3 regions of the Stutzerimonas sp. C6.4V genome follow, and region 2 is predicted to be linked to each of the others. Evidence: predicted binding sites of a transcription regulator. Region 2 holds the regulator's gene; each other region holds the start of a gene.
What was found. Region 2 encodes sigma-54, which starts transcription at its own class of promoters, with help from an activator protein. Its sites were predicted from a motif close to ANTGGCATNNANNTTGCTNT; they were not measured.
Positions count from the first base shown of each region.

Region 1: AC4LFW_RS03405 (ammonium transporter) is a predicted target of sigma-54. The motif match lies at 4,707-4,726, and genes of this name have one in related genera.
Region 3: AC4LFW_RS05585 (CmpA/NrtA family ABC transporter substrate-binding protein) is a predicted target of sigma-54. The motif match lies at 3,062-3,081, and genes of this name have one in related genera.

Region 1 covers NZ_JBZUBM010000001.1:711,070-720,505, reverse strand. The annotation lists gene AC4LFW_RS03420 (efflux RND transporter permease subunit) at 1-1,360, opposite strand, end outside; gene AC4LFW_RS03415 (efflux RND transporter periplasmic adaptor subunit) at 1,366-2,463, opposite strand; gene AC4LFW_RS03410 (TetR/AcrR family transcriptional regulator) at 2,558-3,217, shown strand; gene AC4LFW_RS03405 (ammonium transporter) at 3,263-4,471, opposite strand; gene dgt (dGTPase) at 4,809-6,305, opposite strand; gene AC4LFW_RS03395 (hypothetical protein) at 6,430-6,618, shown strand; gene AC4LFW_RS03390 (MOSC domain-containing protein) at 6,659-7,336, shown strand; partial or broken gene AC4LFW_RS03385 (DUF2025 family protein) at 7,478-7,796, shown strand; gene AC4LFW_RS03380 (HAMP domain-containing methyl-accepting chemotaxis protein) at 7,918-9,436, shown strand, end outside.
Region 2 covers NZ_JBZUBM010000001.1:263,986-273,421, forward strand. The annotation lists gene tldD (metalloprotease TldD) at 1-743, shown strand, start outside; gene yjgA (ribosome biogenesis factor YjgA) at 816-1,337, opposite strand; gene pmbA (metalloprotease PmbA) at 1,446-2,792, shown strand; gene AC4LFW_RS01195 (HPr family phosphocarrier protein) at 2,983-3,255, opposite strand; gene rapZ (RNase adapter RapZ) at 3,264-4,121, opposite strand; gene ptsN (PTS IIA-like nitrogen regulatory protein PtsN) at 4,254-4,718, opposite strand; gene hpf (ribosome hibernation promoting factor) at 4,725-5,033, opposite strand; gene AC4LFW_RS01215 (RNA polymerase factor sigma-54) at 5,094-6,602, opposite strand; gene lptB (LPS export ABC transporter ATP-binding protein) at 6,751-7,476, opposite strand; gene lptA (lipopolysaccharide transport periplasmic protein LptA) at 7,476-8,024, opposite strand; gene lptC (LPS export ABC transporter periplasmic protein LptC) at 8,011-8,583, opposite strand; partial or broken gene AC4LFW_RS01235 (KdsC family phosphatase) at 8,591-9,113, opposite strand; gene AC4LFW_RS01240 (KpsF/GutQ family sugar-phosphate isomerase) at 9,113-9,436, opposite strand, start outside.
Region 3 covers NZ_JBZUBM010000001.1:1,155,914-1,165,349, reverse strand. The annotation lists gene AC4LFW_RS05595 (VWA domain-containing protein) at 1-1,392, shown strand, start outside; gene AC4LFW_RS05590 (BatD family protein) at 1,389-3,011, shown strand; gene AC4LFW_RS05585 (CmpA/NrtA family ABC transporter substrate-binding protein) at 3,160-4,380, shown strand; gene AC4LFW_RS05580 (ANTAR domain-containing response regulator) at 4,395-4,973, shown strand; gene AC4LFW_RS05575 (CmpA/NrtA family ABC transporter substrate-binding protein) at 5,440-6,813, shown strand; gene AC4LFW_RS05570 (ABC transporter permease) at 6,861-7,850, shown strand; gene AC4LFW_RS05565 (ABC transporter ATP-binding protein) at 7,861-8,655, shown strand; gene AC4LFW_RS05560 (thioesterase family protein) at 8,997-9,436, shown strand, end outside.

The sequences.
Region 1 (9,436 bases), 450 kb from region 2:
GTGCAGTGGCAATTGGCAGAAAACCTGCTGCGGTAATCAGCGTACCGGTGAGCATCGGGAAGGCCGTGCTGGTCCAGGCATAACTCGCCGCCTTTAGCCGGTCGAAGCCCTGCTCCATCTTGATCGCCATCATCTCCACGGCAATGATCGCGTCGTCCACCATCAGCCCCAGTGCCAGTACCAGCGCGCCCAGCGAAATCTTGTGCAAGCCGATGTCCAGGTAGTTCATCGCTGCAAAGGTCATGGCCAGCACCAGCGGAATCGACAGCGCCACGACCAGACCGGTGCGCACGCCCAGCGAGAAGAAACTCACCAGCAGAACGATTACCAGAGCCTCGATCAGCACCCGTACAAACTCGCCCACCCCGGTCTTCACAGCGGCTGGCTGGTCGGACACCTTGCGCAGCTCCATGCCCGCAGGCAGCTCCCGCTGAAGGCGCGCGAACTCTTCTTGCAGCGCTTCGCCCAGCACGAGGATGTCGCCCCCCTCCTTCATCGACACGGCAAGCCCGATTGCCGGTTCACCCATGAAGCGCATGCGCGGCGCGGGCGGGTCGTTGAAGCCACGATAGACCTCGGCAACGTCGCCGATGCGGAAAGTGCTGCCAGCCACGCGGATGGGGAAGTTTCGGATTTCCTTCACTGTCTCGAAGCTGCCGGTCACGCGCAATTGAACGCGGTCGCTGGGCGTTTCGACGAAGCCCGCCGACATCACGGTGTTCTGCGCTTCCAATGCCTGCTTGACGGCTTCCAGCGGCACACCCAGCGTGGCCAGCTTGACGTTGGAAAGTTCGATCCAGATCTTTTCGTCCTGCAAACCGATCAGTTCGACCTTGCCGACATTCCTTACACGCTGCAGCTGGAGCTGGATGCGATCGGCGTAATCCTTGAGCACGGCATAATCGAAGCCCTTGCCGGTCAGCGCGTAGATGTTGCCGAAGGTGGTACCGAACTCGTCGTTGAAGAACGGGCCCTGCACCCCGGCGGGCAAGGTGTGTCGGATGTCTCCGATCTTTTTGCGGATCTGATACCAGAGGTCTGGAATCTGCTCGGACCGCAGCGAGTCACGGGCCATGAAGGTGACGTTCGACTCGCCCGGCCGCGAGAACGAAACGATGCGCTCGTATTCACCGGTCTCCATCAGCTTCTTTTCGATGCGCTCGGTGACCTGACGCGAGACCTCTTCGGCGGTAGCGCCAGGCCACTGCGTCTGGATCACCATCGCCTTGAAAGTAAAGGGTGGGTCCTCGCTCTGGCCGAGCTTGCTGTAGGACAAGGCTCCCACGATAGCCATCAGCAGCATCAGATAAACCACGATCTGCCGATTGCCCAGCGCCCAGGCGGAAAGGTTGAAGCGCATCGTGGTTACTCCTGCGCTGCCAGGACGACCGGACGGTTGTCGCGATCCACCGCCCTGACCGACTGGCCCTGATGCAACATCTGCACGCCGGCCAGCACCACCCAGTCACCAGCATTCAGGCCATCAAGCACAGGTACCAGCGATTCACCATAGGCACCGGTGCGCACAGGAACGCGCTCGAGTGTGGCATCGCTTTTCACCCGCCAGACATAGGCCTCGCCCTGCTCAGCGGTGATGGCGGACAGGGGAACGGCAAGCGGGATGTCGCCATTGTTGCGGATGGATACCAGGGCACTCTGGCCAAGCTCGGCGGGCACCTCGGCGTCATCGAAGGCAACCCGTGCCGAATAGGTACGTGACTGCTGGTCAGCCGCTGGGGACAGTTCGCGGATATGTCCCGGATACTGCTTGCCGGGATGCGACCAGATTTCCACCTCCACTTTCTGGCCCACCGAATAGCGGTCCAGCGCCTGTTCCGGCAGGTTTATCGACACCTCGCGCTCCCCATCGGCCGCCAGAACGAACGCCGTCTGGCCTGGCGCAACGACCTGGCCGACTTCGACTCGCCGCTGGGCGATGACGCCGTCGCGGGTCGCACGCAACACGGCGTAGTCAACCTGATTGCTTGCCACATCATATTCGGCGCGAGCCTGCTGCAAGCGCGCCTGCGCCGAGCGATAGGCGTTTTCCGAGGTATCGAACTGCGAGCGGCTGACAAGCTGGCGATCCATAAGCGTCTTGTAGCGCTCATGCTCGGCGCGGGCGACGCGCAGGTTGGCCTCGGCGGCAGCGACCTGAGCGCGGATACCCTCCAGTTGCAGTTTGACGTCCCGGGGATCCAGGCTCGCCAGCGCCTGGTCCTTGCGCACCCGCTCGCCTGCTTCGACCATTCGCTCGGTTACCTTGCCGCCAATCCGGAATGACAGCTCGGGCTCGTAACGAGCGTGAACCTCTCCGGGATAGCTTTCGAACGCTTCCCCGGCAGCTTGTGGCTGGACCACCATCACGGGACGTGTCGAGACTTGTTCCGGCTCACTGTTGCCGCAACCGGCAAGCACGGCGAAACCAAGGATACCGAGGAAGGGCAAGGCATGTCGGAACACGTCGGATCTCTCTCTGTCGCGATGCGGGTTCTAATACTTATACTGCGCGGTATAGTAAAAATACCGAACCAGCCAGTCCAGTATTAAAAACCTCATGACCGATAGCCTATCTATCTCCTCTGGCCCCGGCCGGCCGAAGGATCCAGCCAAGCGCGAGGCGATTCTCGCGGCAGCCCGAGACCTGTTTCTCAACAACGGCTACGAAGGCAGCAGCATGGAGGCCATCGCGGCAGAAGCCGGGGTCTCCAAGCTCACGCTGTACAGCCATTTCAAGGACAAGGAAGCCCTGTTTGCTGCGGCGGTGAAGGCCATCTGCGAGACACGCCTGCCTCGCAGCCTGTTCCTGCTGGATGGGGATCGCCCGATTGGGCAAGCGCTGCTCGACATCGGCTGCGCCTTTCAGGAGTTGGTCAACAGCCCCGAATCGATTGGGTTGCATCGTTTGATGGTGGCCATGGCGACACAGAACCCGGCCCTGTCACGCATGTTCTTTGACGTGGGCCCACAGCTACTGCTCGTCGACCTTCAGCAAATGTTTGCCCATGCCAACGATCGTGGCCTGCTGAATACCCCCGAGCCGATGCGTGCGGCTGAACACTTCTGCACCTTGATCAAGGGTGCTGGCCATTTCCGCCTGTTGATCGGCTACGTCGACCAACTGGAAGCGGAAGATGCGAGGCGGCATGTCGAAAGCTGCATTGAGCTGTTCATGCGCGCCTATGGAGGCCGTCAGTTTCAGGATGGCTTGCCGTAACGATAAATGCTGGCCGCGCGTAGCGGCCAAGCTTACCGGTTGGGCTTAGTCGTGACTCAATGCGCCGATGCGGTGAATGGATAGGTCCGCGCCATTGAATTCCTCCTCCTGGCTGAGGCGAATGCCCACCACCGTCTTGAGCAGGCCGTAGACCAGGAATCCGCCCATCAGCGCAACCACCACACCCAGCAGGCTGCCGATCAGCTGGCTGAAGAGGCTGACGCCACCCAGTCCACCCAGCGCGTGCTGGCCGAACACACCACAAGCCAGCCCGCCCCAGACGCCACATAGGCCGTGTAATGGCCAGACACCCAGCACGTCATCGATCTTCCAGTTGGCCTGCGCCGCGGTGAATGCCCAGACAAACAGCGCACCGGCTACAACGCCCGTGGCCAACGCACCGATCGGGTGCATCAGATCCGAGCCGGCACAGACCGCCACTAGCCCCGCCAACGGCCCGTTATGCAGGAAGCCAGGGTCGTTTCGGCCGACCGCCCAGGCGGCAGCCGTCCCGCCAACCATCGCCATCAGCGAATTGATCGCCACCAGCCCACTGACCTCTTCCAGGGTCTGGGCACTCATCACGTTGAAGCCGAACCAGCCGACGATAAGAATCCACGACCCCAGCGCCAGGAATGGAATGTTCGATGGCGCAAAGGCCACCAGACGGCCGTCGCGATATCGGCCATTGCGTCGACCGAGCAGAATCACCGCGCCGAACGCCAGCCAGCCACCCATGCCGTGCACTACCACCGAGCCGGCGAAATCGTGAAACGGAGCGCCGAACTGTGCTTCTAGCCAGGCCTGAAGGCCGAGATTGCCGTTCCACATCAGACCTTCGAAGAACGGGTAGATGAAGGCAACGATCAGCAGAGTCGCGCACAGCTGCGGCCCGAATTTGGCGCGCTCGGCAATACCCCCGGAGATGATCGCAGGAATCGCGGCCGCGAACGTCAGCAGAAAGAAGAACTTGACCAGCGAGTAACCATTTTCGGCAATCAGCTGATCGGCCGGCTGGAGGAAGGTGACGCCATAGGCAACCCAGTAGCCGATGAAAAAGTACGCCAACGTGGATACCGCAAAGTCAGCGATGATTTTCGACAGCGCATTGACCTGATTCTTCAGGCGTACAGTACCGACCTCCAGAAAGGCAAAACCGGCGTGCATCGCCAGCACCATGACGGCGCCCATCAGAATGAACAGGGTATTGGCCCCGTGAACCAGAACTTCAACCGCACTGCTTGGATTATCCATCTACTGCGTCCTGTGGAGTTAGCGCACCAAAACAGCAAGCCTTATCAACTAAACGCACCAAATTGCGTCACGCTTTTGAATTGGCTTGCGTTCACTTACGACGAGGGCTAACCAGAGCAGCTCGAGTTCTCTCCGTTAAACCTTGTTCATCAAAGGGTTACGAGAACTGCGCGTGTTAGCCAGGCTGTCTTCCTGCGCCATTTGGGGGCTGCAGGCGATAGAGCCGCACCAGACCAATGCAAGTGCTATACCAGCGAAGCGGCGATAACGTACCAAAGTGGCGCAGCAAGTCCTGCCTCCAAGCGGAATGGCGATGGCTAAGCGGACTGAAATGGAACTACAAGGCAGACAGCGTCTGGTATTCGTCCTGGGCCAGCTGATCGGTCATGCCGCTGACGAAGTCCTGCAACATCCGGCAGCGGTAGTAGAACTCCCACAACGGCCAGTCCGGGGCTCCCTGAAGGTGCGCCTTCAGGGCCTCGTGATAAGCCTTGATCAGCTGGCTGGGCAAACGACGGGCAAGCATCTGCAGATAGGGCTCACGCCGGCAGGTGCCTTCCGTAAGCGCCTGGAAGGTTTGCGGCGTCACCACCAGCAGCGGTGCGTAGGCATCGAGCAGGCCCTGCAGGATTCGGTATCCCTGTAATTGCAACGTTTCCACCTCGCGGTGGCAAAACACGCGGTCCATCGCGACATCCTTGAACGTCTGCACGATGGCGTTGGGCAAGCTGGCGTCCTCCAGCAATGCGCGGTCCAGGGTGCCGTGGTAGACCGCTTCGATATGTTCGATGAACTGCGCCGCCGCATGCTGCACCAACGGATGAACCATGTTCACCCGCAACCAGATGAAAAATTCACCCACTTTGTTGATCGGCTCGTTCTGCGCACGGGACTGGGCGTACTCGACCATGCTGCGAAAGCTGCGATCGGTGGCGCCAATCGGTTCGTCGGGAGAGCCGTGCTCGGCAAATCGGCTGACCAGCAGCTGCGCCAGCTGGTCGATGGTGAAGATGCCTTTTTCCACCGAGTCTTCGATATCGGCCAGGCAGTAGGCAATATCGTCAGCCGCTTCCATGATGTAGGCCACCGGATGGCGGGTGCCGGGCTGCAGGCCTAGCGCAGCCCGGAGATCAGCGACGAAAGGTTCCTCCGCAAGATAGAACCCGGGCTTCTTCAGCAGATAGGCGCCGGGCGTCCCCTTGGCCGGCTTTGGTGCGTAGGCGGCGCGCACGTACTTGAGCAGACCGGCTGTCTGCGTATATGTCAGGTTGAGACGCAACAGGCTCACCACCAGCCGGATCGCCTGGGCATTGCCTTCGAAGTGCTCCAGGTCACGCAGCATGCGCAGGCGCAGTTCGGCATCACCCTGCCCGTCTGGCACGGCCGCGTCGAACAGTGTGTCCATGTGCCGCGTGAACCACTCGCCAATGGCGAACTCACCGAAGTGCCCGAAGGGTGGATTGCCAATGTCATGCATCAGGCACGTCATCTCCACCAGGCTCTCCAAGGCCCCTTGCAGCCCGTCCAGACCGTAGCGTGCCGCCTTGTCACCCAGCTGCTTGTACAGTGTGCGGACAATGAAGCGTCCGGTCTGCTGGACCTCGAGTGAGTGCGTCAGCCGGCTGCGAACCGCGGCGTTGCGCTCAAGAGGGAAAACCTGGGTCTTTTGCTGAAGACGCCGAACCGCGGCGGAGTTGATGATGCGGCCCCGGTCACTTTCAAGCTGATCGATAATCAGCGACAAGTCACCGTCCAAGGCCCTGGGGGCCGAGTCGACGCGTCCGTAGGGTCGCTGACGGGATATCTTGTCCTTGAAGTTCACTGACCCCGGCATGGCGTACTCTCGTCTATCTCAGGTACCGCGAGCCTAGCGCGGTACAGCGGCTTTACCAAGCAGCGGGCCGCCCCCCGGCTCCGTTGTCGTTTAGAATTCCCGCTCGCTAAACGGGGACCCAAAAATGAGCCGGTCGGAATTTCACCAGCAGCATGCCGAGCGCGCGAAAGCAGAAGCGCAGCGCCTTTCCGAACAGCGCTCAACGCTGGGCCCGCGCTGGTTGGCCTGGGTCGCGACCGAGCTGTACCAGCTCAAGCCGCCGGAGTACGCAGCCATGGTCCGCCGCGAGCTCGCCCGGCTCAACGAAGGCTGAGCACAGGTTGCTTTCTATGCCTCCCAACCAGGAAAGGTGCATGCGATGGCCGATCGATGGCCCCTTTCTACGGGATCAGCTCCTTTCTTTACCTCGTACAGACAAGCCGTCTGCCATCGACAAACACCTTGCAGCAGCTACTGTCTGGCTCGATTACGACGGTCTGCAGGGTGACCGGGTCGCCGACCGCCGCTTCCATGGCGGCCCCGATCGCAGCCTTTGCCATTACCCGGCCGAACATTACCGTCGCTGGCGCAACCTTTACCCGCACCTAGCCACCATCGGCCCCGCCGCGTTTGGTGAAAACCTGTCCACCCAGGGGCTGGACGAGCGGCAGGTATGTATCGGCGACCGTTTCCGCTGGGGCGATGCTGTGATCGAGGTGAGCCAGCCCCGCTCGCCTTGCAGCAATCTGGACCGCCGTCATGACGCCCGTGGGCTGGCCCGGCAAATGGCACAGAGCGGCAGAACCGGATGGTTGTACCGAACCCTGGAGCCGGGCGCGGTTGAACCAGGCCTCGAGCTACAGCTGATCGAGCGCCCCTGCCCTGCAGCAAGCGTACTGCGCGTTTGGCGCAGCTTCACAAATAACACTCTCAGCGATGACCAACTCGCCTGGCTGGTCGATTTGCCGAACCTGGCCATCGAATACCGCAACCGTTTTCGCCAACGGCTCGACGCGAGTCGTCGACGCCAGGACCAGGGCACGTTGTTCTGAGCCATGCCTAGCGGCGACATGCCGCTGTTCAACCGAAACGCTTGTCATGACAATGCCCGACTTCGAAGCGCCCTCGGAGAAGGACGCCAGTACAAGGCCTGCCCCTGCGTGTAAATCACCGAATCCATACGCGAGGTCTACATGAGCATCACATCCGTCGACATCTGCCAGGCTGCAGACCGCCTGCAGGGTTTCGTGGGATACAACGGCAAGAGCGGCAAACACATCGTCCGATTCAGCGAGGACTCGTTCGGTATGGATGTGGCCGACGCCAGCATCATCCCCGCAAGCGAGTTTGTCTGGCAGCCCGTCGAGGGCGAGCAGATGACACTCAGCCGCAAGCTGCCAGCTATTGATCGACCAGAATGTGAATAGCCGCCTGGACATCAGCGAGCCGCTGCTCGTCTATGTGCGTCGCCTGGATCTGCCCGAGATACGGGCGCAACGAATGCTGCGCTGATCGAACTGAGCCAGGATCGTTCGACAAATGCGGTCGTATGACAACACCTCAAGTATTTGGCGATGACGCCGATGGCGTAGTACGACCCGTTATGGGCATTCCGCCTGCTTGAGGAAGCACAATGAAAAATCTCAAGGTCAGCTACAAGCTGGCCCTAGGCTTCGCCTCGGTACTGCTGCTCACCATTGGTGTTGCTGCTATCGGGGTTTTCAGCATGGACGCCCTGATCTCGCGAAGCGAGAAAGCGCAGACGGCCGAAAACCTGCTTAACCAAGCCAATCAGATCCGCTACGCCCAAGTCCGCTTCGAAGAGCGTGGCGATGCCAAGTACGTGGCGCAGGTAACCGATGCAGTGGCGAATATCGCCAGGATCGTCGAACAGAACCGAGCCAGCTTCTCCGATCCACAGAACCGTGCGTACCTGGAAGCCATGGCCAGCGAGGCTAGCGGCTATCAGGGCGCGTTCGAGAAACTCGTCGCGCTGCATGCGCTAAAGAAGCAGACCCGCGCGAACTGGGTCGATGCCGGCAATACCACCGACAAGTTGATCGCCGATCTGGAGCATCGCTGGAACGGTGTGCCAGGCAACCCGGTCCTGCACCCGACCAGCGACATCGCCAACATCGCCCTGCTCACCACCGATCTGTCCAAGCAGAACCGCCTGCTGCGCTTCACGGTTCGTGGCTACCTGATGGAGGAGTCTGAACCAGCCCTGCAGGCCCTGAACCGGCAGTTCGATGCGTTGAACGCGGCCATAGCGCCGTTGCAGGAGGAACTGATCGGGCCTCAAGCCGATAGCCTGGAAGCCCTTCGGGCCAGCGCGACACAATACGTGGAGCTGGTAAAGAAACTGCCGCCGATCGTTGCTCAGCAACAGCAGGCCCGCCAGGACATGGAAAGCATTTTTGCCAGGCTCTACGATCAGGCACAGGGCATCATTTCCAGCCAGACGCAGAAACGTGCGGACGATGCCCGAACCAAGAAGCTCCAGCTAATGGGCGTTACGCTGCTTGCCATCGTTCTCGGCGTGCTGATCGGCGGGCTCATTGTCCGCCAGATCACCCAGCCGCTGAACCAGGCCGTGCGAATCGCCGAGCGCATCGGTGCAGGCGACATGACCGGCCAGGCAGCCGAACAGCGCGACGATGAGTTTGGCCAGTTGCTGCAAGCACTGGGCAAGACACGCGGCAACCTGCAAACCTTGATCGGCCATATCGGTGGCATCACCGCACAACTGGCCACGGCCTCCAGCGAACTGTCGGCAGTGACCGAACAGACCAGCGCCGGAGTCAACAGCCAGCGCCAGGAAACCGACCAGGTTGCCACCGCCATGCATGAGATGACCGCTACCGTGCAGGAAGTGGCACGCAACGCTGAAGAAGCATCGAACGCCGCCCAACGGGCCGACCAGCAAGCGGCCAAAGGCAACACCGTGGTCCAGCGCGCTCTGTCGCAGATCGACCGGCTCTCTAACGAGGTGACGCTTTCCGCCGAAGCCATGACCCAGCTGAATCAGGAAACCGATGGCATCAGCACCGTGCTGACCGTGATCAACGGCATCGCCGAACAGACCAACCTGCTGGCTCTGAACGCAGCGATCGAGGCGGCACGAGCCGGTGAAGCGGGTCGCGGGTTCGCCG
Region 2 (9,436 bases):
TGAACCTCGAGGCGGTGGCTGCGCCGGCAGGCACCTTGCCGGTTGTCCTTGGGCCGGGCTGGTCCGGCGTGCTGCTGCATGAGGCCGTCGGTCACGGGTTGGAAGGCGACTTCAATCGCAAGGGCAGCTCGGCCTACAGTGGCCGCATCGGCCAGCAGGTGGCTTCCAGCCTTTGCACCATTGTCGACGATGGCACGCTGGCCGACCGTCGCGGTTCGCTCAGCGTGGACGACGAAGGCACGCCGACCCAGTGCACCACCCTGATCGAGAACGGCATTCTCAAGGGCTACATCCAGGACAAGCTCAATGCGCGGCTGATGGGTGTCGCACCAACCGGGAACGGTCGGCGCGAATCCTATGCGCATCTGCCGATGCCGCGTATGACCAACACCTACATGCTGGCTGGGGAGAGCGATCCCGAGGAGATCATCCGCTCGGTCAAGAAGGGCATCTATTGCGCCAGTCTCGGCGGAGGGCAGGTGGATATCACCAGCGGCAAGTTCGTGTTCTCCACCAGCGAGGCCTATCTGATCGAGGACGGCAGGATCACAACGCCGGTAAAGGGCGCCACGCTCATCGGCAATGGCCCTGAGGTCATGAACAAGGTGTCCATGGTCGGGACGGATCTGTCACTCGACAGCGGCGTCGGCACCTGCGGCAAGGACGGCCAGTCCGTACCTGTCGGTGTTGGCCAGCCGACGCTGAAGATTGATGGCATAACGGTGGGGGGGACTGGAGCTTGAAGCTGGAAGCCAGAAGCTGGAAGCAATGCAGGCCACTTTGGACTTCGAGCTTCAAGCTTCAAGCCAAGGCTTTTATCTCAAGCCACGTTGGGATTCGTCCAGGCCGCGGATGTATTTGAATATCTTGCGGCTGGCCGCTGGCGGCTTGTCCCGTGCAGCTTCGTGCTGGGCATGGCGGATCAGGCTACGCAGGTGCTGGCGGTCGGTTTCAGGGAACTCGCTGACGAAGGCTTCTAGGGTTTCATCGTTGCCGGCAATCAGGCGGTCACGCCAGCGCTCCAATGCATGAAAGCGCTCGTTGTACTGGCGAGTCGAGGCGTCGAGTTGATCGACCAGCGCCAGGATGGCGTCGATGTCCTGGTCGCGCATGAGCTTGCCGATGTATTGCAGGTGGCGCTTGCGGGCGATGTTTGCGGTGTGCTTCGGGGCATCGGCCAGGGCTTTGCGTAGCGCGTCGGTCAAGGGCAGACGATCAAGTACGTCAGGCTTGAGTGTCGCCAGGCGTTGCCCCAGATCCTGCAGTGCATGCAGTTCGCGCTTGACCTGGGTTTTACTTTTTTCCTCGAAACTGTCGAGGTCGGAAATATCAGACATGAGGCGGGTCCAGTAGAAATTGCCGCCATGATAACAGCAGCCATGCCAGGGGACTTAATGCAAGCGTCCCTGGCTGACATGATCGAATGACAAGGTCTGGAGTGTTTTATGAGTGAAGTTGAAGGGATCGGCCCGCAGGCATTGCCGGGGTTGCGTGAAAAGGTAGCGCGCATACTCGAGGAAGCCAGCCGGCAAGGCGCCAGCGCCTGCGAAGTATCCGTTTCGATGGAGCAGGGACTTTCCACGACGATCCGGCAGCGCGAAGTCGAGACCGTTGAATTCAATCGCGACCAGGGCTTCGGCATCACCCTGTACGTGGGCCAGCGAAAGGGTTCGGCGAGCACCACCGGCAGCGGCGAAGAGTCGATTCGCGAAACCGTAGCGGCTGCCCTGGCAATTGCCAAACACGCCTCCGAAGACGAGTTTGCCGGTCTCGCGGCGCCCGAATTGATGGCCAGGGACGTACCGGACCTCGATCTCTACCACCCCTGGGCCATCTCGCCCGACGAGGCAGTGGAATTGGCGCTCAGCTGCGAGGCGGCGGCATTCGACACCGATCCCCGTATCCGCAACGCCGACGGCACCAGTCTGAGTACGCATCAGGGCTGCCGTGCCTACGGTAACAGCAACGGTTTCATCGGAGCCTATAGCAGTACCCGGCACAGCCTCAGTTGCGTGATGATTGCCGAGGCCGAGGGCCAGATGCAGCGCGACTATCATTACGACGTGAGCCGCCTTGCCAGCGAACTCGCCGCCCCGCAAGCGATCGGTCGCCGCGCGGCAGAGCGGGCCGTTCGCCGCCTCGGCGCACGACCGGTGCCAACCTGCGATGTGCCGGTGCTGTTCTCATCCGAGTTGGCGACGGGTTTGTTCGGACATTTCCTCGCGGCCATTTCCGGCGGCAACCTCTACCGCAAGTCCTCCTATCTGGAAGATGCCCTGGGGCAGGTCCTGTTTCCCGAGTGGCTGAATCTTGATGAGCGGCCATTGTTGCCGCGTGGGCTGGCGAGTTCTGCCTATGACGGCGATGGTCTGGCCACGTACGCCAAGCCATTCGTTGACAACGGCAAGTTGGTTTCCTATGTGCTCGGTACCTATTCTGGCCGCAAGCTGGGCATGCCCAGCACCGCCAATGCGGGTGGCGTTCACAATCTGTTCGTGACCCATGGGGACGAGGATCAGGCGGCGCTGATCAAGCGCATGGGGCGTGGGCTGCTGGTGACGGAGCTGATGGGCCAGGGTCTGAACCTGGTCACGGGTGACTATTCACGCGGGGCAGGCGGCTTCTGGGTGGAAAACGGCGAAATCCAGTTTCCGGTGCAGGAAGTGACGATAGCCGGCAATTTGCGCGACATGTTTCGTCAGATCGTTGCGGTTGGCAATGACATCGAGAAGCGCAGCAGCATTCATACCGGTTCGGTGCTGATCGAGCGGATGAAGGTGGCGGGGCAGTAATAGGGCAGCTGGAGGTCTGGAACGGGAAGCCTGAGGCTAGGCAAAAAGCTTGACGGGATTCAGCGCCTAGCCACACTGACTCCAGCCTCCAGCCTCCAGCCTCCAGCCTCCAGCCTCCAGCCTCCAGCCTCCAGCCTCCAGCCTCCAGCCTCCAGCCTCCAGCCTCCAGCTTCCAGCTTCCAGCTTCCAGCTACTCACCCTCTTCAAAGTAATCTTCGATCAAGGCGACCAGTGCGTCGAGCGCCTCCTGCTCCTGTTCGCCCTCGGCGTGCAGATGCAGCGTGGTGCCCTTGCTTGCGGCGAGCATCATCACCGCCATGATGCTCTTGCCATCGACCAGCGTGGCCGGGCAACGTCCGACGCGCACCTGACAGGGGAAACGGTTGGCAACACCGACGAACTTGGCCGCAGCACGGGCATGCAGCCCAAGCTTGTTGATGATGATGATTTCGCAGGACGGCATTTTTTTTCCTAGGCCAGGTCGCGATGGCGAACCTGAACGTTCTTCAATGGCTCGCGCAGGGCCCGGCCAATGCGCTCTGCCAGATAAACCGAACGATGGTGGCCGCCAGTGCAGCCGATGGCAACCGTGACATAGGCGCGATTGCTGGCGGCGAATCGCGGCAGCCATTTGCTCAGGTAGCCCAGGATGTCCTGATACATCTCCTCGACATCGGCCTGCATGGCGAGATAGTCGATGACAGGCTGATCCAGTCCGGAAAATTCGCGCAACTCGGCTTTCCAGTAGGGATTGGGCAGGCAGCGCACATCGAATACCAGATCGGCGTCGACCGGCATGCCTCGCTTGAAGCCGAACGACTCGAAGAGAAAGGCGGTGCCGGGTTCGGGCTTGTTCAGCAGGCGCAGCTTGAGCGTGTCGCGCAGTTGATAGAGGTTCAGATGTGTCGTGTCGATCTTCAGGTCGGCGTGATCGATGATCGGCGCCAGCAGCAATTCCTCGTCATGGATCGCCTCGGCCAGCGAGCGATGCTCGGTGGTCAGCGGATGGCGCCGACGGGTTTCGGAAAAGCGCTTCAGTAGGGTTTCATCTGCGGCGTCGAGGTACAGCACATCGCAGTGGATGTGCCGCGCGCGTACTTCGTCGAGCAGCTCGGGAAAGCGCTTGAGCTGGCTTGGCAGGTTGCGCGCATCAATGGAGACCGCGACCTGTGGTTGCAGGAGTTCGGTGTGCAGTAGCGCTCGTTCGGCAAGCTCTGGCAGTAACCCGGCTGGCAGATTGTCGATGCAATAGAAACCGTTGTCTTCGAGTACCGCCAGTGCGGTGCTTTTCCCCGAGCCCGAGCGCCCGCTGACGATGATCAGGCGCATGGCGTTACCGCGGCAGGTGGCTTGGCATACGCGTCGATGCGCCGGTTCAGGCTGATATATCGACCACAGGATTCGCAGGTTGGGTACACGTCTCTTCCCTCACTTCATGCGGAGGCGTGACATGCCGCCTCGCTAGCGGCCGCTTTGTATATCAACAATCGCCTGGTAAAGATCCTGGCTGGTAGGCGCCTTGCGCAGCTGATCGCGCACCTCCTCGCGATCCAGCATGCTGGCGATCTGGCGAAGCAGTTCGAGGTGCTCATCGGTTGCGGCTTGCGGGACCAGAAGCACGAACAAGAGGTCAACCGGTGCGCCGTCGATGGCATCGAAGTCCACTGGCCCGTCGAGTCGCAACACCGCGCTAAGCGGCGATGCACAGCCGGCCATGCGGCAGTGAGGAATGGCGATACCGTTGCCAAACCCGGTGGAGCCTAGTTTTTCGCGGGCAACGAAACTCTCGAAGACAGTTTGTGGGTCCAGGTCTGGCAAATCCTGGGCGATCACCTTGGCGATCTGCTCCAGGACGCGTTTCTTACTACCTCCCGGTACGTTCACGAGGGAACGTCCGGGGGTCAGGATGTTTTCGATTCGGATCATGATGGGTTAGCGAGCAAGGGCACCCTGGCTATGGTCGAGCTGTTTTTCTTTATGCTTGATGAGCTGGCGATCCAGCTTGTCGGCAAGCAGGTCGATGGCTGCATACATGTCTTCATGTTCGGCGTTGGCAACGACTTCGCGCCCGGCTACGTGCAGCGTGGCTTCGGCCTTTTGTCTGAGTTTCTCGACCTGCAGCACTACCTGGACGGCAATGATGCGATCGAAATGTCGTTCCAGTCGCTCGAATTTCTCCTCGACGTAGTCACGCAGGGCTTCGGTGATTTCCAGGTGAAGGCCAGTGATGTTGACTTGCATACTGCATCTCCTTATTGCCACGTGCGAAGGGCTGGCGATGAGCCGCTCAGGTCGCCTGCGTCACAGCAGCCGCTTGCGTTCGCTAGACGGCGCGATCCCGAGAGATTCGCGATATTTGGCGACTGTTCGGCGTGCGACCTGGATACCCTGTGCCTCCAGTAAACCAGCGATCTTGCTGTCGCTCAATGGCTTTTTCTGGTTTTCCGCAGCCACCAGCTTCTTGATGATCGCGCGGATCGCAGTAGAGGAGCATTCGCCGCCTTCGGCGGTGCTCACATGGCTGGAAAAGAAGTATTTCAGCTCATAGATGCCGCGAGGTGTGTGCATGTATTTCTGAGTGGTGACGCGGGAAATCGTCGACTCGTGCATACCGACCGCTTCGGCGATGTCATGCAGCACCAGGGGCTTCATGGCTTCATCGCCGTGGTCGAGAAAGCCGCGCTGATGCTCGACGATCTGCGTGGCGACTTTCATCAGGGTTTCATTGCGGCTGAGCAGGCTCTTGATAAACCAGCGCGCCTCCTGCAACTGGTTGCGCATGAAGGTGTTGTCAGCGCTCGAATCGGCACGCTTTACGAAGCCTGCATACTGGGCATTGACCCGCAATCGCGGCATGGCATCCTGGTTCAGTTCCACCAGCCAGCGGTCGTTGTGCTTGCGCACGATGACATCGGGCACCACGTACTCCGGCTCGCTCGTTTCGATTTGCGAGCCCGGGCGCGGATTGAGGGTCTGGATCAGGTCCACAACCTGGCGCAGTTCATCTTCCTTGAGCTTCATGCGGCGCATCAGGGCGCTGTAGTCCCGGCTGCCGAGGATGTCCAGATGGTCGCCAACCAGGCGCATCGCCTCCGCCAGCCACGGGGTGCGCTCGGGCAACTGGCGCAGCTGCAGAAGCAGGCACTCACGCAGGTCACGTGCGCCAATGCCGGCCGGTTCGAACTGCTGGATACGGCGCAGCACCACTTCGATCTCGTCCAGCTCGATTTCGAGCTCCGGATCGAAGGATTCAAGTACCTCTTCCAGGGTCTCGTCGAGGTAGCCCTGCGGGTTGATGCAGTCGATCAGCGTGGCCGCGATGAGCCGATCGGTGTCGCTCATCGGCGCGAGATTCAACTGCCAGAGCAGATGGCTCTGCAAGCTTTCACCGGCGGAGGTGCGGGTGGTGAAGTCCCATTCGTCATCATCGCTGCTGGGCAGGCTGCTGGCGCTGGTCTGATAGATGTCCTCCCAGGCAGTATCGACTGGCAGCTCGCTGGGGATGCGATCTCCCCAATCACCGTCCTCGAAGTTTTCTACCGTATTGATCGGCTCTTCATGGTGGGTGTCGGTATTGTTCTGCTCGCTTGCCGTGGTCTCGGGCTTCCTTTCGACCGACTCGGCCATAGGGTCCGAGTTGTCGAAGTCGTCCCCATCTTCCTCGCGTTCGAGCATGGGGTTGGAATCCAGCGCTTCCTGGATCTCCTGCTGGAGATCCAGCGTGGACAGCTGGAGCAGTCGTATGGCCTGTTGCAGCTGCGGTGTCATCGTCAGCTGCTGGCCCATCTTCAGGACTAGCGATGGTTTCATGGCAGAGGACTTCGAACCTTGTTTGCCGGCGCAACCGCGCCTGTTCCATTTCGTTGACGCCCGCCGGCGTCCCTGTAAGCAAATTATATGCCTGCCAACGAAGCCTTTGCCTAGCCCCCGGTGCCTGTCTCGAAGCGAAATCCCGCAATCAGAGGCGGAATTCGTGTCCGAGATACACTTCCTTCACGAGCTGGTTGGCCAGGATGGTCTCGGCGTTGCCTTCGGCGATCAGTTGGCCATCGTTGACGATGTAGGCTGTTTCACAGATATCCAGCGTTTCGCGGACATTGTGATCGGTGATCAGTACGCCGATGCCCTTGGCCTTGAGGTGATGGATGATCTGCTTGATATCGCCGACCGAAATCGGGTCCACGCCGGCGAAAGGCTCGTCGAGCAGGATGAACTTGGGTGCCGTGGCCAGCGCACGTGCGATCTCGACGCGACGGCGTTCGCCACCCGACAGGCTCATGCCGAGGCTGTCGCGGATGTGGCTGATATGAAACTCCTGAAGCAAGCCTTCAAGTGCCTGCTGGCGCCCGTTGCGGTCCAGGTCCTTGCGCGTCTCAAGGATCGCCATGATGTTGTCGGCCACCGATAGCTTGCGGAAGATCGAGGCCTCCTGTGGCAGGTAGCCGATGCCTGCCCGTGCTCGACCATGCATGGACTGGTGGGTTACGTCCTGGTCATCGATCAGCACGCGGCCCTGGTCGGCCCTGACCAGTCCCACGATCATGTAGAAGCAGGTGGTCTTTCCGGCACCGTTGGGCCCGAGAAGGCCGACGATTTGACCGCTGTCGATCGAAAGACTCACGTCGCGCACGACCTGACGGCTCTTGTAGCTTTTGGCCAGGTGCTGGGCTTTCAGCGTTGCCATTACTCGCTCTGCTCCGCTGTCGACTCGTCTTTCTTGCGGGGCTGGATGACCATGTCGACGCGCGGCTGTGGCGTGGTCACATCGGTATTGGTTGCGCGGCCTGCGTTGACGATCTGGCGCTGGGTGTCATAAACGATCTTTTCGCCTTCGAAAGTATTGCCCTCCTGGACGACCTTTGCCTGGTCGATCAGCACGATACGCTCGTTTGCCGCGAAGTACTGGATCGTCAGCCCATAGGCCTTGACGATCTCCTTGTCGACCGCCGGCTTCTGCTCGTAATAGGCGGGCTTGCCGATCGAGGTGAATACTTCGACGTCACCGTTCTTGTTCTGGGTGATGGTCACGGTGTCGCCGGTGATCTTCATCGTGCCCTGGGTGATGACCACATCACCGCGATAGACCGCGACGCCCTGGCGATCGTCCAGCTCGGCCGTGTCGGCCTGCACGCGGATCGGCTGGTTGCGGTCTTCGGGCAGTGCATGGGCATTGGCGCCGAGCAGGAAGATGCTCATTCCGAGCAGGAAAGGAAGGGTCTTAACGCAGCTCATGCTGGCCTCTTACATTGGATAGCAGGAGCATCCTGCCTTCGTTCAGGTACGCTTTCATACCCGTAGCGTTCGTAACGCCGTTCGCGGCGACGATTCTAACGGGTTGCCCGGTCTCGGCATATTCCTCATCCGGCAGCACGGTCATCCGGCTGCTGGTGATGATTGTCGGGCGGCCCTTGGCATCGGTGCGCTCGACGCGGACGTTGTCGATAAGCTCCACCTCCTTGCCCTGCGGGCCAACTTCGCCGCGCTCGCTGGTAACGTGCCAGGGCAGGGCGGAGCCGCGGTAGGAGCGAAGGTCGGGGCGGGTCAGCAGGCTGACGTCGCTTGCCTTGATATGTTCGACCTTGTCTGCTGTCAGCTCGTAGTTGCGCTTGCCGTCCGGCTGATACTGCACGGTGCGGGTGTTGGTGGCATAGAAGTCGATCGGTGATTGCTCTGCAGCGGTGGCCGGGGCGTCCTGCATGAAGCTTTCGGGACGAATGTTCCAATAGCCTACCGCGACCAGCAGCAGCGCAATCATCAGAAGGAGGCCGGGAAGGCGGATTCGGCTCAGCATCGGGACCTCATAGATAGGCGGATTGCGCGGCGTCCAGGGTACCCTGCGCGCGCATGATCAACTCGCAGAAACTCGCGTGCAGCGCCTTCGCCGCCGCGTGCGGTCGTGACGCCGTGGGCATGCTGACGGACGAAGCTGTCGGCGCTGGCGACAGCCATGCCCAGGCCAACCCGGCGAATGACCGGCAGGTCGGGCAGGTCGTCGCCGAGGTAGGCCACCTGAGCATAATCGAGTTCAAGTTCGCCCAGCAGTTCATCGAGCACCACCAGCTTGTCTTCGCGACCCTGGTACAGGTGCTGAATGCCGAGCCCCTGGGCGCGCCGCTCGACCACCGGGGTCTTGCGTCCGCTGATGATCGCGGTGCGAACGCCGGAGTTGATCAGCATCTTGATGCCGTGCCCGTCCAGGGTGTTGAAGGTCTTGAACTCGCTGCCGTCGACCAGGAAATACAGCTTGCCGTCGGTGAGCACACCATCGACATCGAAAATGGCCAGGCGAACATCTCGGGCGCGGCGCAGCAGATCGTTCATTACATTACCCCTGCACGCAACAGGTCGTGCATGTTCAGTGCGCCCACCGGGCGGTCGCGTTCGTCGACCACCACCAGCGCGTTGATCTTGTTGTCTTCCATGATCTTCAGGGCTTCGGCGGCGAGCATGTCGGCGTTGGCGGTCTTGCCATGGATGGTCATGACCTGGTCGATGCTGGCCTGTCGCACATCGACACCCTTGTCCAGCGTGCGGCGCAGGTCACCGTCGGTAAATATCCCGGCGAGGCGGCCATCCTCTTCCACCACGACCGTCATGCCGAGGCCTTTCTGGGTCATCTCCAGCAGGGCGTCACGCAGCGACGT
Region 3 (9,436 bases), 890 kb from region 2:
AGTCGGCTGGAGCAGGCCAAGCGCAAGGTCCTCGATCTGCTGCAACGGCGCGAGGATGCGCAGACAGCGGTGGTGGTGTTCGCAGGAAGCGCCCATACACTGGTACCCCTGTCAAACGACATGGCCACCACCCAGAACCTGCTGGAGGTATTGAAGCCCGACCTGATGCCTGAATCCGGTCATCGCGCCGATCTTGCCGTGGCGCAAGGCATGGAATTGCTTCAGCGAGGGGCCAATGGACGTGGCCGTCTATTGTTCATCGGCAGCAGCCTGAACGAGGCTGAGCGCGCAGCCATCGAACAGATGCTCGAAGACAGCGACCAGCAGCTTCTTCTGCTGGGCATCGGCACCGAACAAGGCGCCCCGGTTCCCCTTGCAGACGGAAGCTTCATGAAGGACGACAAGGGCGCTATCGTCATTCCCCGGCTGGATGACAGCGCCATGCGCCGTTTCGCGAGCCGCGTGGGTGGCCGTTATCAGCAGGCTCGGCTGGACGATGACGACCTACGCAACCTCGGCTTGCTCGAACGCAGCGCAAAGCTGCTGGCGCAGGAAGACACCACCCGACTCGATGCCTGGCACGATCAGGGCTACTGGCTGCTGCTTCCCCTGTTGTTGCTGGCGGCCTGTGCCGGTCGCCGAGGCTGGTTGTTCTGCCTGCCGCTGGTTCTGTTTCTACCGCAACCGGCCAGCGCCATGAGCATGGACGATCTGTGGTGGCGTCCTGACCAGCAAGGCATGCGCCTGCTCGAATCCTCACGCCCCGACGAAGCCGCCCAGACGTTCAGGGACCATCAGTGGCAGGGCTACGCTCGCTATCAAGCAGGAGACTTCGCCGGAGCGGCGGAAAGTTTCGCTAAAGGCGATACAGCCGCTGCCCATTACAACCGAGGCAATGCCCTGGCACGCAACGACGAGTTGCAAGCGGCCATCGAAGCCTATGATCAAGCATTGGAGCTGGACCCGAACCTTGAGATAGCACGCCGCAACAAGGCCATCGTGGAAGAAGCGCTGCGGCAGCAACGGCAGGCCCAGGAGGAAAACGACGTCTCTGACCAGCCGATGGACCGGGCGTCCATGAGCGAAGCCGAACAGGGCAGTCAGGTACAGGCGAGCAAAGGGCAAGCGTCGTCCCACGACGCGCCGGACGGACCCACGAAACCTCTGGCAGAGGAAACGCAGAGGCCGGGCGAAGCATTGCCAGAGGCCTCTGCCGAACCCGAACCATCGACTGCGGAACAAACACTGGCCGAAGCACCGGAGCAATCCCTCGATCCAGAGCAGGACCAGGCGATGAACCAATGGCTGCGCAGGATTCCGGACGATCCCGGCGAGCTGCTACGCCGCAAGTTTCTCTTTGAACAACGCAAACGTCAGGAATTGAAGCGATGATCCGGCGGATGACACTGATGTTTGTGCTTCTGGTGGGCTTGCCGTCCCACGCCGCAACCCTTGTCGCTCGGGTGGACCGCACCGAGTTGAGCCTGGACGAAACGGTGGAGCTGACCCTGGAGACTGCTGATGCCACCGCATTCGGCAAGCCCGACCTGCAGCCGCTGGATAGCCTGTTCAAGGTATCCGGCACCCGCCAGAACAACCAGCTGTCCGGTAGCAACGGCGAAGCTCGGGCAGTCACCCAGTGGCAGGTTACCCTGCAACCGCGGCAGACCGGCTATGTCGTCATCCCTCCATTGCGGCTCGGCGAGGCACATAGCGAACCCATCACCTTGCATGTCACCGAATCCAGCGCCAGCGCTGCGGACCTGCTTGCCCCGATTTTCATCGACGCCAGCCTCGACCAGGAAGTTGCCTATGTGCAGGCGCAGGTCCTACTGACCCTGCGCATCTACCATTCGGTATCGCTCTATGACGACAGCACGCTCTCGCCGCTACAGATGGGCGACGCGCTGGTGGAGCGGCTGGGCGAGCCACGCACCTACGAAAAGGACATCAACGGGGTCCGTCACGGCGTGATCGAGATCCGCTATGCGATATTCCCGCAGAAAAGCGGCGAGCTGACGATCCCCGCTCAGCTGTTCAGCGCCACCACGGTCGCGCCTGCGGCCGGGGACCGTTACGGATCGCGATTCGGGCGCTCGACGCAGGTGAAATCCCCGACGATCCCGCTGATGGTAAAACCCAAGCCCGCCGATTATCCCGCCGACGCGCCCTGGCTCCCTGCCCGAGGGCTGACGCTGGTCGAAGCCTGGAGCCCCGAGCCTGGGGAAGCACAGCTTGGCGAGGCGTTGACCCGCAGCGTGATGCTCAAGGCGAACGGCTTGACCAGCAGCCAACTCCCTCCCATAGAGGCAACCCGAATTCCCGGGTTGCGCAGCTACCCTGACCAGCCGAGCCTGCACAACGAAATTACCGCTGATGGCATCAGCGGTAGCATTGAGCAGCGCGAAGCCCTGGTGGCGACGCGCGCTGGCGACTTCCAGCTCCAAGCTATCGAACTGGTCTGGTGGAACACCCTGGAAGATCGTCTGGAACGCACCGTATTGCCCGCGCGCAGCCTCCAGATAGCTGACAACCCCGAACTGCAACAGCCTGTGATCGAGCCGGCCGACGTGTCCGAACAGCGGGATGTGGCAAGGCTCTGGCCCTGGCAGCTGAGCAGCGCATTGCTGGCGCTGACAACCCTGATCGGGTTCGGCCTGTGGCTGCACGCACGCAGCCAACCCGCGGTAGTCCGTGCGGCTCAGTCCGGGCCGACTCCACGCAGCCTGCTCGACGATCTCAAACGCGCCTGTATGGCCAACGACACCCAGGCCACCCGCCAGGCCCTCGACGCCTGGGCCCGCCAGCAACCCGAAACCCTCGCCGACATGGCTGCGCGCTTCCAACCGCTGTCCGAGGCGCTGGATGGACTCAACGGCGCGCTCTACAGCGAGACCGGCCAACGCTGGCAAGGCGACGCCCTGTGGCAAGCCATCCAGAGCCTGCCGGCAAGCCAGGCTACTGAAGACGGTCAGGAAACCGGTACTCTCCCGCCCTTGTATCCCCGCTGATCGGCCAACCCCGGCGGAATGGGCGTTGCGGCCAGAGCGGCTTGCGCCTGCATGGCATGTGGCTTGCTAATCCATTGACAGGTTTCAGCTCTCCTCAGCCCCCATAAACCAGCGGGCGGGCTTCGCACGGCAACGGGTACTTCTCAGCATGACCGATTTTTCCCCCTCGCCCCGCCCTGATGCCCAGGCCTGGGTAGCCGGCAGCGACGCGCCGGAAAAGCACGTAGTAAACCTGGGGTTCATGGCGCTGACCGATGCGGCATCCCTGATCGTCGCAGCGACGCAGGGCTTTGCGCAGCCCTATGGGCTGACGCTCAATCTTCGCCGACAGAGTTCCTGGTCCAGCGTGAGAGACAAGCTGGTCGAAGGCGAACTCGATGCCGCGCACGGGCTGTACGGGCTGGTTTACGCCGTGCACCTCGGCATAGGTGGCGGTGCCCCCAAGGACATGGCGGTGCTTATGGGGCTGGCGCAGAACGGGCAGAGCATCAGCTTGTCCCGTGAACTGAAAGCCGCTGGCGTGATCGATCCTGATGCGCTTGGCCAATGCGTGCGCCAGAGTGGTGCAAAACTCACGCTCGCCCAGACATTTCCCACGGGCACCCATGCGCTCTGGCTCTACTACTGGCTGGCCGCTCACGGCATTCACCCGCTAGCCGATGTCCGCACGCTGGTGGTGCCACCCTCGCAGATGGTGGCCCATTTACGGGCGCGTCGCATCGATGGCTTCTGTGCCGGCGAGCCCTGGGGTGCGCAGGCTATTGCAGAGGACATGGGTTTCACCATCGCAACCAGCCAGTCGATCTGGGCCGACCATCCGGAGAAGGTACTCGGCTGTACCCAGGAATTCGTCGACCACTATCCCAACACCGCCCGCGCGTTGGTCATGGCCATTCTCGAGGCCAGCCGCTTCATCGATAAGAGCAGGGAGAACCGCCGCAGCACGGCGCAGCTGATAGCCGGCCGCGACTATGTCGATGCGCCCGTCGCAGCCATCGAACCACGTTTCCTTGGCCAGTATGAAGACGGCCTCGGTCATGCCTGGCAGGACAAACACCCACTGCGCTTCTTCGGTGACGGTGAGGTAAACATGCCGTACCACTCCGACGGCCTCTGGTTCATGACACAACTACGTCGCTGGGGCCTGCTTCGTGAAGATCCGGATTACCTCGCCGTAGCTCAGAGCGTGCAGCAGACAAGCCTGTACCGCGATGCAGCGACCGCTCTGGGCATTCCCGTCCCCGCGTCCCCCATGCGCAGCGCCAGGCTCATGGACGGCAGCTACTGGGATGGCAGCGATCCTGCCGGCTACGCGCGCAGTTTTGCCCTGCATGCCCTGACGGGCACTCCATCGCTGTGCAAGCCTTGAAAAGGGAGACAGCCATGCTTCGTGTTCTCCTGATCGATGACACCCCACGCAAGGTTGGCCGCTTGCGCGATGCGCTGATCGAGGCCGGTTTCGAAGTCATCGAAGAGTCCGGCCTGACCATTGACCTGCCCGAACGGGTCGAAGCCGTCCGCCCGGATGTCGTGCTGATCGATACGGATTCACCGGGCCGGGATGTCATGGAGCAGGTCGTCATGGTCACCCGTGACCAGCCCCGCCCCATCGTCATGTTCACCGACGACAAAAACCCCGACGCCATGCGCCAGGCGATCCGTGCCGGCGTCAGCGCCTACATCGTCGAAGGCATCCAGGCCCAGCGCCTCAAGCCGATCCTCGACGTGGCCATGGCGCGCTTCGAAAGTGACCAGGCCATCCGTGCGCAACTGCACGCTCGCGACCAGCAACTGCTCGAACGCAAGCGCGTAGAACTGGCCAAGGGCATGCTTATGAAGATGCGCAACTGCAATGAGGAAGAGGCCTACACCCTCATGCGCCGCCAGGCCATGAGCCGCCAGCAGAAGCTGATCCAGGTCGCCGAGCAGATCATTGCGATGAATGATCTGCTGGGACAGTGAGTGCCACGGACAAATCATTCGTCCCTACATCCACATGGCGCTTTCTGTAGGGACGAACTTGTTCGCCCGCCCCACCCATGGCACAACATCCCACCACCCTCACCTGCGCAGTGCTGATAAGCAGTTCCTAACAACGTCTCATGTCGCTTCGCCGTGAACCAAAAAGGCGCCAGGTTTCTGCGCTTTGCACGAGTTTCGCTCTTCTCATCGCTCGACCAACTGGCCACCAGCACCCAGCCATCCGCCATGCACAATCGCTAACCACCTGTATTTTAATGCGTTTCAGAACTGATCTACGCCGAGAATGAATCTGGCAAGCCCCTTGCAATCACCTTGGCACCACGTCTTCGGGTCGCCAACGGCGGTGATCGGGACGAATTGACAAAGGCGTCAACGGTGCTCGCTCTGCGCTTGCAGAGGGTGTGTCCGTGACGCCTTTTTTCGTTTCGCGATTGAGGGATGAATCATGCGCAAGACCCGCCGTACGCTACTGAAAGCGCTGGTTGCCAGCGTTGGCTGCTCAGCCCTGCTGCAATTGATACCTATGGCCGCCTGGGCTGCCGAACCTGAAAAAGAAGAACTCAAGCTTGGCTTCATCAAGCTTACCGACATGGCGCCATTGGCGATTGCCTACGAGAAGGGCTTCTTCGAGGACGAAGGCCTGTACGTCACGCTCGAAGCCCAGGCCAACTGGAAGGTTCTGCTGGACCGTGTCATCGACGGCGAACTGGACGGGGCGCACATGCTCTCCGGCCAGCCGATCGGTGCCACCATCGGCTTCGGCACCAAGGCCGAGATCATCACCGCCTTCACCATGGATCTCAATGGCAACGCCATCACCCTGTCCAACGCCGTCTGGGAGCAGATGAAGCCCCAGGTGCCGATGGCCGATGGCAAGCCCGTGCACCCGATCAAGGCCGACGCGCTCAAGCCGGTCATCGAACAGTTCCAGGCCAGCGGCAAGCCGTTCAATCTGGGCATGGTGTTCCCCGTCTCGACTCACAACTACGAGCTGCGCTACTGGCTCGCAGCCGGTGGCATCCATCCGGGCTATTACGCGCCTGCCAAGGGCGACATCAGCGGCCAGATCGATGCCCAGGCATTGCTCTCGGTCACCCCGCCGCCGCAGATGCCTTCGACCATGGAAGCCGGCACCATCCATGGCTACAGCGTCGGCGAGCCCTGGAACCAGCAGGCCGTGTTCAAGGGAATCGGCGTGCCGGTGGTGGCGGACTATGCGATCCGCAAGAACATGTCGGAAAAGGTCTTCGGCGTTTCCAAGGCCTGGGCCGAAGCGAACCCGGAAACCCACAAGCGGCTGGTCAAGGCGCTGATCCGCGCTGGCAAGTGGCTCGATGAAGATAACAACGCCAACCGCCAGGAAGCCGTGGAAATCCTCTCGCGGCCGGAATACGTCGGCGCCGATGCCAAGGTCATCGCGAACTCGATGACCGGCACCTTCGAGTTCGAAAAGGGCGACAAGCGCGAAGTACCGGATTTCAACGTCTTCTTCCGCTACCACGCCACCTACCCCTACTACTCCGATGCCATCTGGTACCTGACACAGATGCGCCGCTGGGGGCAGATCGCCGAAGCCAAGCCGGACAGCTGGTACCTGGAAACCGCCAAGCGCGTCTACCGCCCGGAAATCTACCGCCAGGCCGCCGAAGAGCTGATCGCCGACGGCCTGCTCAGTGCCGAAGACGTGCCGCCCGCCGACGAAGACGGCATCCGCGAACCGCTGGCCGACACCATCGACGGCATCACCTACGACGGCCACGCGCCCAACGCTTACCTCGAACAGTTCGCGATCGGCCTGAAAGGCGATACCACGCTCTGATCCCGCGCATGGGAGGCGCAGGCCTCCCAACCCAGGAGGACATGTCGATGAGCAACCCAGCCGTCGTGCAAAACATCAAACAAACCCTCGAGGTGGCCCGTCAGGTCCGCCTCAAGCGCTGGCTCGCCCGGGTCATCATGCCGGTCGTCGGCGTGCTCGCCTTCCTGCTGTTCTGGCAGCTGGTGGCGAGCAACATCCAGACCAGCCTCGGCCAGTTCCCCGGTCCGACCCAGGTGGCCAAGCAATTCAACGGGCTGGTCGATGCGCACATCCAGTCGCGGGAAAAGGCCACCGCCTTCTACCAGCGCCAGGAAGAACGCAACGCCGCGACGCTGGCGAAGAACCCCGATGCCACCGTCAAGATTCGCCCTTACACCGGCAAGCCGACCTTCTTCGAGCAGATCTTCACCAGCCTGTACACGGTGATGGCCGGCTTCGCCCTCGCCTCGCTGATCGCCGTGCCGCTGGGCATCGTCTGCGGCCTGAGCAAGCCGGTGTACAACGCCATCAACCCCTTGATCCAGGTGTTCAAGCCGGTCTCACCACTCGCCTGGCTGCCGCTGGTCACCATGGTAGTCAGCGCCGTCTATGTCAGCGAGGACCCGCTGTTCGCCAAGTCCTTCGTCACCTCAGCGTTGACCGTCGCGCTGTGCTGCCTCTGGCCCACGGTCATCAACACCACCGTTGGCGTGGCCAATCTGGACAAGGACCTGACCAACGTCAGCCGCGTGCTGCGCCTGTCGCCGCTCAGCCATGTGCGCCGCATCGTCCTGCCGGCTGCCATTCCGATGATCTTCACCGGCCTGCGACTGTCGCTGGCGACCGGCTGGATGGTGCTGATCGCCGCCGAGATGCTGGCGCAGAACCCGGGCCTCGGTAAGTTCATCTGGGACGAGTTCCAGAACGGCAGCTCCAACTCGCTCGGCCGGATCATGGTCGCGGTGATCGTCATCGGCCTGATCGGCTTCGCCCTGGATCGCATCATGCTGATGCTCCAGCGCCGCGTGAGCTGGGACAAGAACGCAGACCTGCGCTGAGGAAATAACGATGAACCCTACCCATCTCGAACTCACCGGCGTCGGCATCAGCTTTCCCACGGACAAGGGACTCTACTGCGCGCTGCAGAACGTCAACCTGCGCATCGCCAAGGGCGAGTTCGTCTCGCTGATCGGCCATTCCGGGTGCGGCAAGTCCACGGTACTGAACATTGTCGCCGGGCTTTACCAGGCCACCACCGGCGGCGTCATCCTCGACGGTCGCGAAGTCAACGAACCGGGCCCGGAGCGCGCGGTGGTGTTCCAGAACCACAGCCTGCTGCCGTGGCTCAGCTGTTACGAGAACGTCGAGCTGGCGGTGCGGGAAGTTTTCAAGGACCAGAAGAGCAAACGGGAAATGCGCGACTGGATCGAACACAACCTCGACCTGGTGCACATGACCCACGCCCGCCACAAGCGCCCCAGCGAAATCTCCGGTGGCATGAAGCAGCGCATCGGCATTGCCCGGGCGCTGGCGATGCAGCCCAAGGTGCTGCTGATGGACGAGCCCTTCGGCGCCCTCGATGCGCTCACCCGCGCGCACCTGCAGGACTCGCTGATGCAGATCCACGCCGACCTCGGCAACACGGTGATCATGATCACCCACGATGTCGACGAAGCCGTGCTGCTCTCGGACCGCATCGTGATGATGACCAACGGGCCGTCCGCGACCATCGGCGACATTCTGCGCGTCGACCTGCCACGCCCGCGGGATCGCATGATGCTGGCCCATGACGCCGGCTATCACGCCTGCCGCGCGCAGGTGCTGGAATTTCTCTACCAGCGCCAGCAGCGGCCTGCTGCCTGAATTCCGAACAGAGGAAGATGCCCATGGAAATATCGATAGCCCTGTCCCTGGCCGCCTGCCTGGTGTTGCTCGGCAACCATCTCAGTCGAGTCGCAGCCGAGCGGCACCGCAAACGTATCAGCGCACCTGGCACCAGCCGAATGCCATGCGCGGATGATCAATCATCGATGAGCGCCTGCAGGGCATCCGCCAGCGCATTACCTGACGCACCCGTGCAATCGACGCAAGGCGGGTCATCCGCAGGCTGAATCCTGTTTGGGCCTGGTGCGCGGACACGTAGAATCCGCGCCCATGTCGCGCCGTTACCCAGCGCCCGGAACAAGCCCAAGCAAGAGAGCACCATGGCCCGCCTGACCCTCCAGTTTCCCGAAGACCAGTTCTGCTTCAGCACCCAGCTCACCGTACGCATCACCGACATCAATGCTGGCAACCATTTGGCGAACGATTCGATGATCTCGATGATTTCCGAGGCCCGTGCGCGCTTCCTGTTTGCCTATGGCATCGCCGAGACCAGCAAGGACGGGGGTGGCATCATCGTCACCGACCTGGCCACCACCTACAGAGCCGAAGCCCATGCACGGGATGCCTTGTTGTTCGAGGTGGGCGTCATGGATTTCAACAAGTACGGCGGCGATATCACCTTTCGCATCACCCGCCCGGCCGATGGGGCCCTGATTGCCATGGCCAAATCCGGCTTCGTCTTCTACGACTATGCGCAAAGTCGTGTCGTCGCCATGCCTGAGGCGTTTGCCGCTAAATTCCCGCGCGTGAATTGGATCGA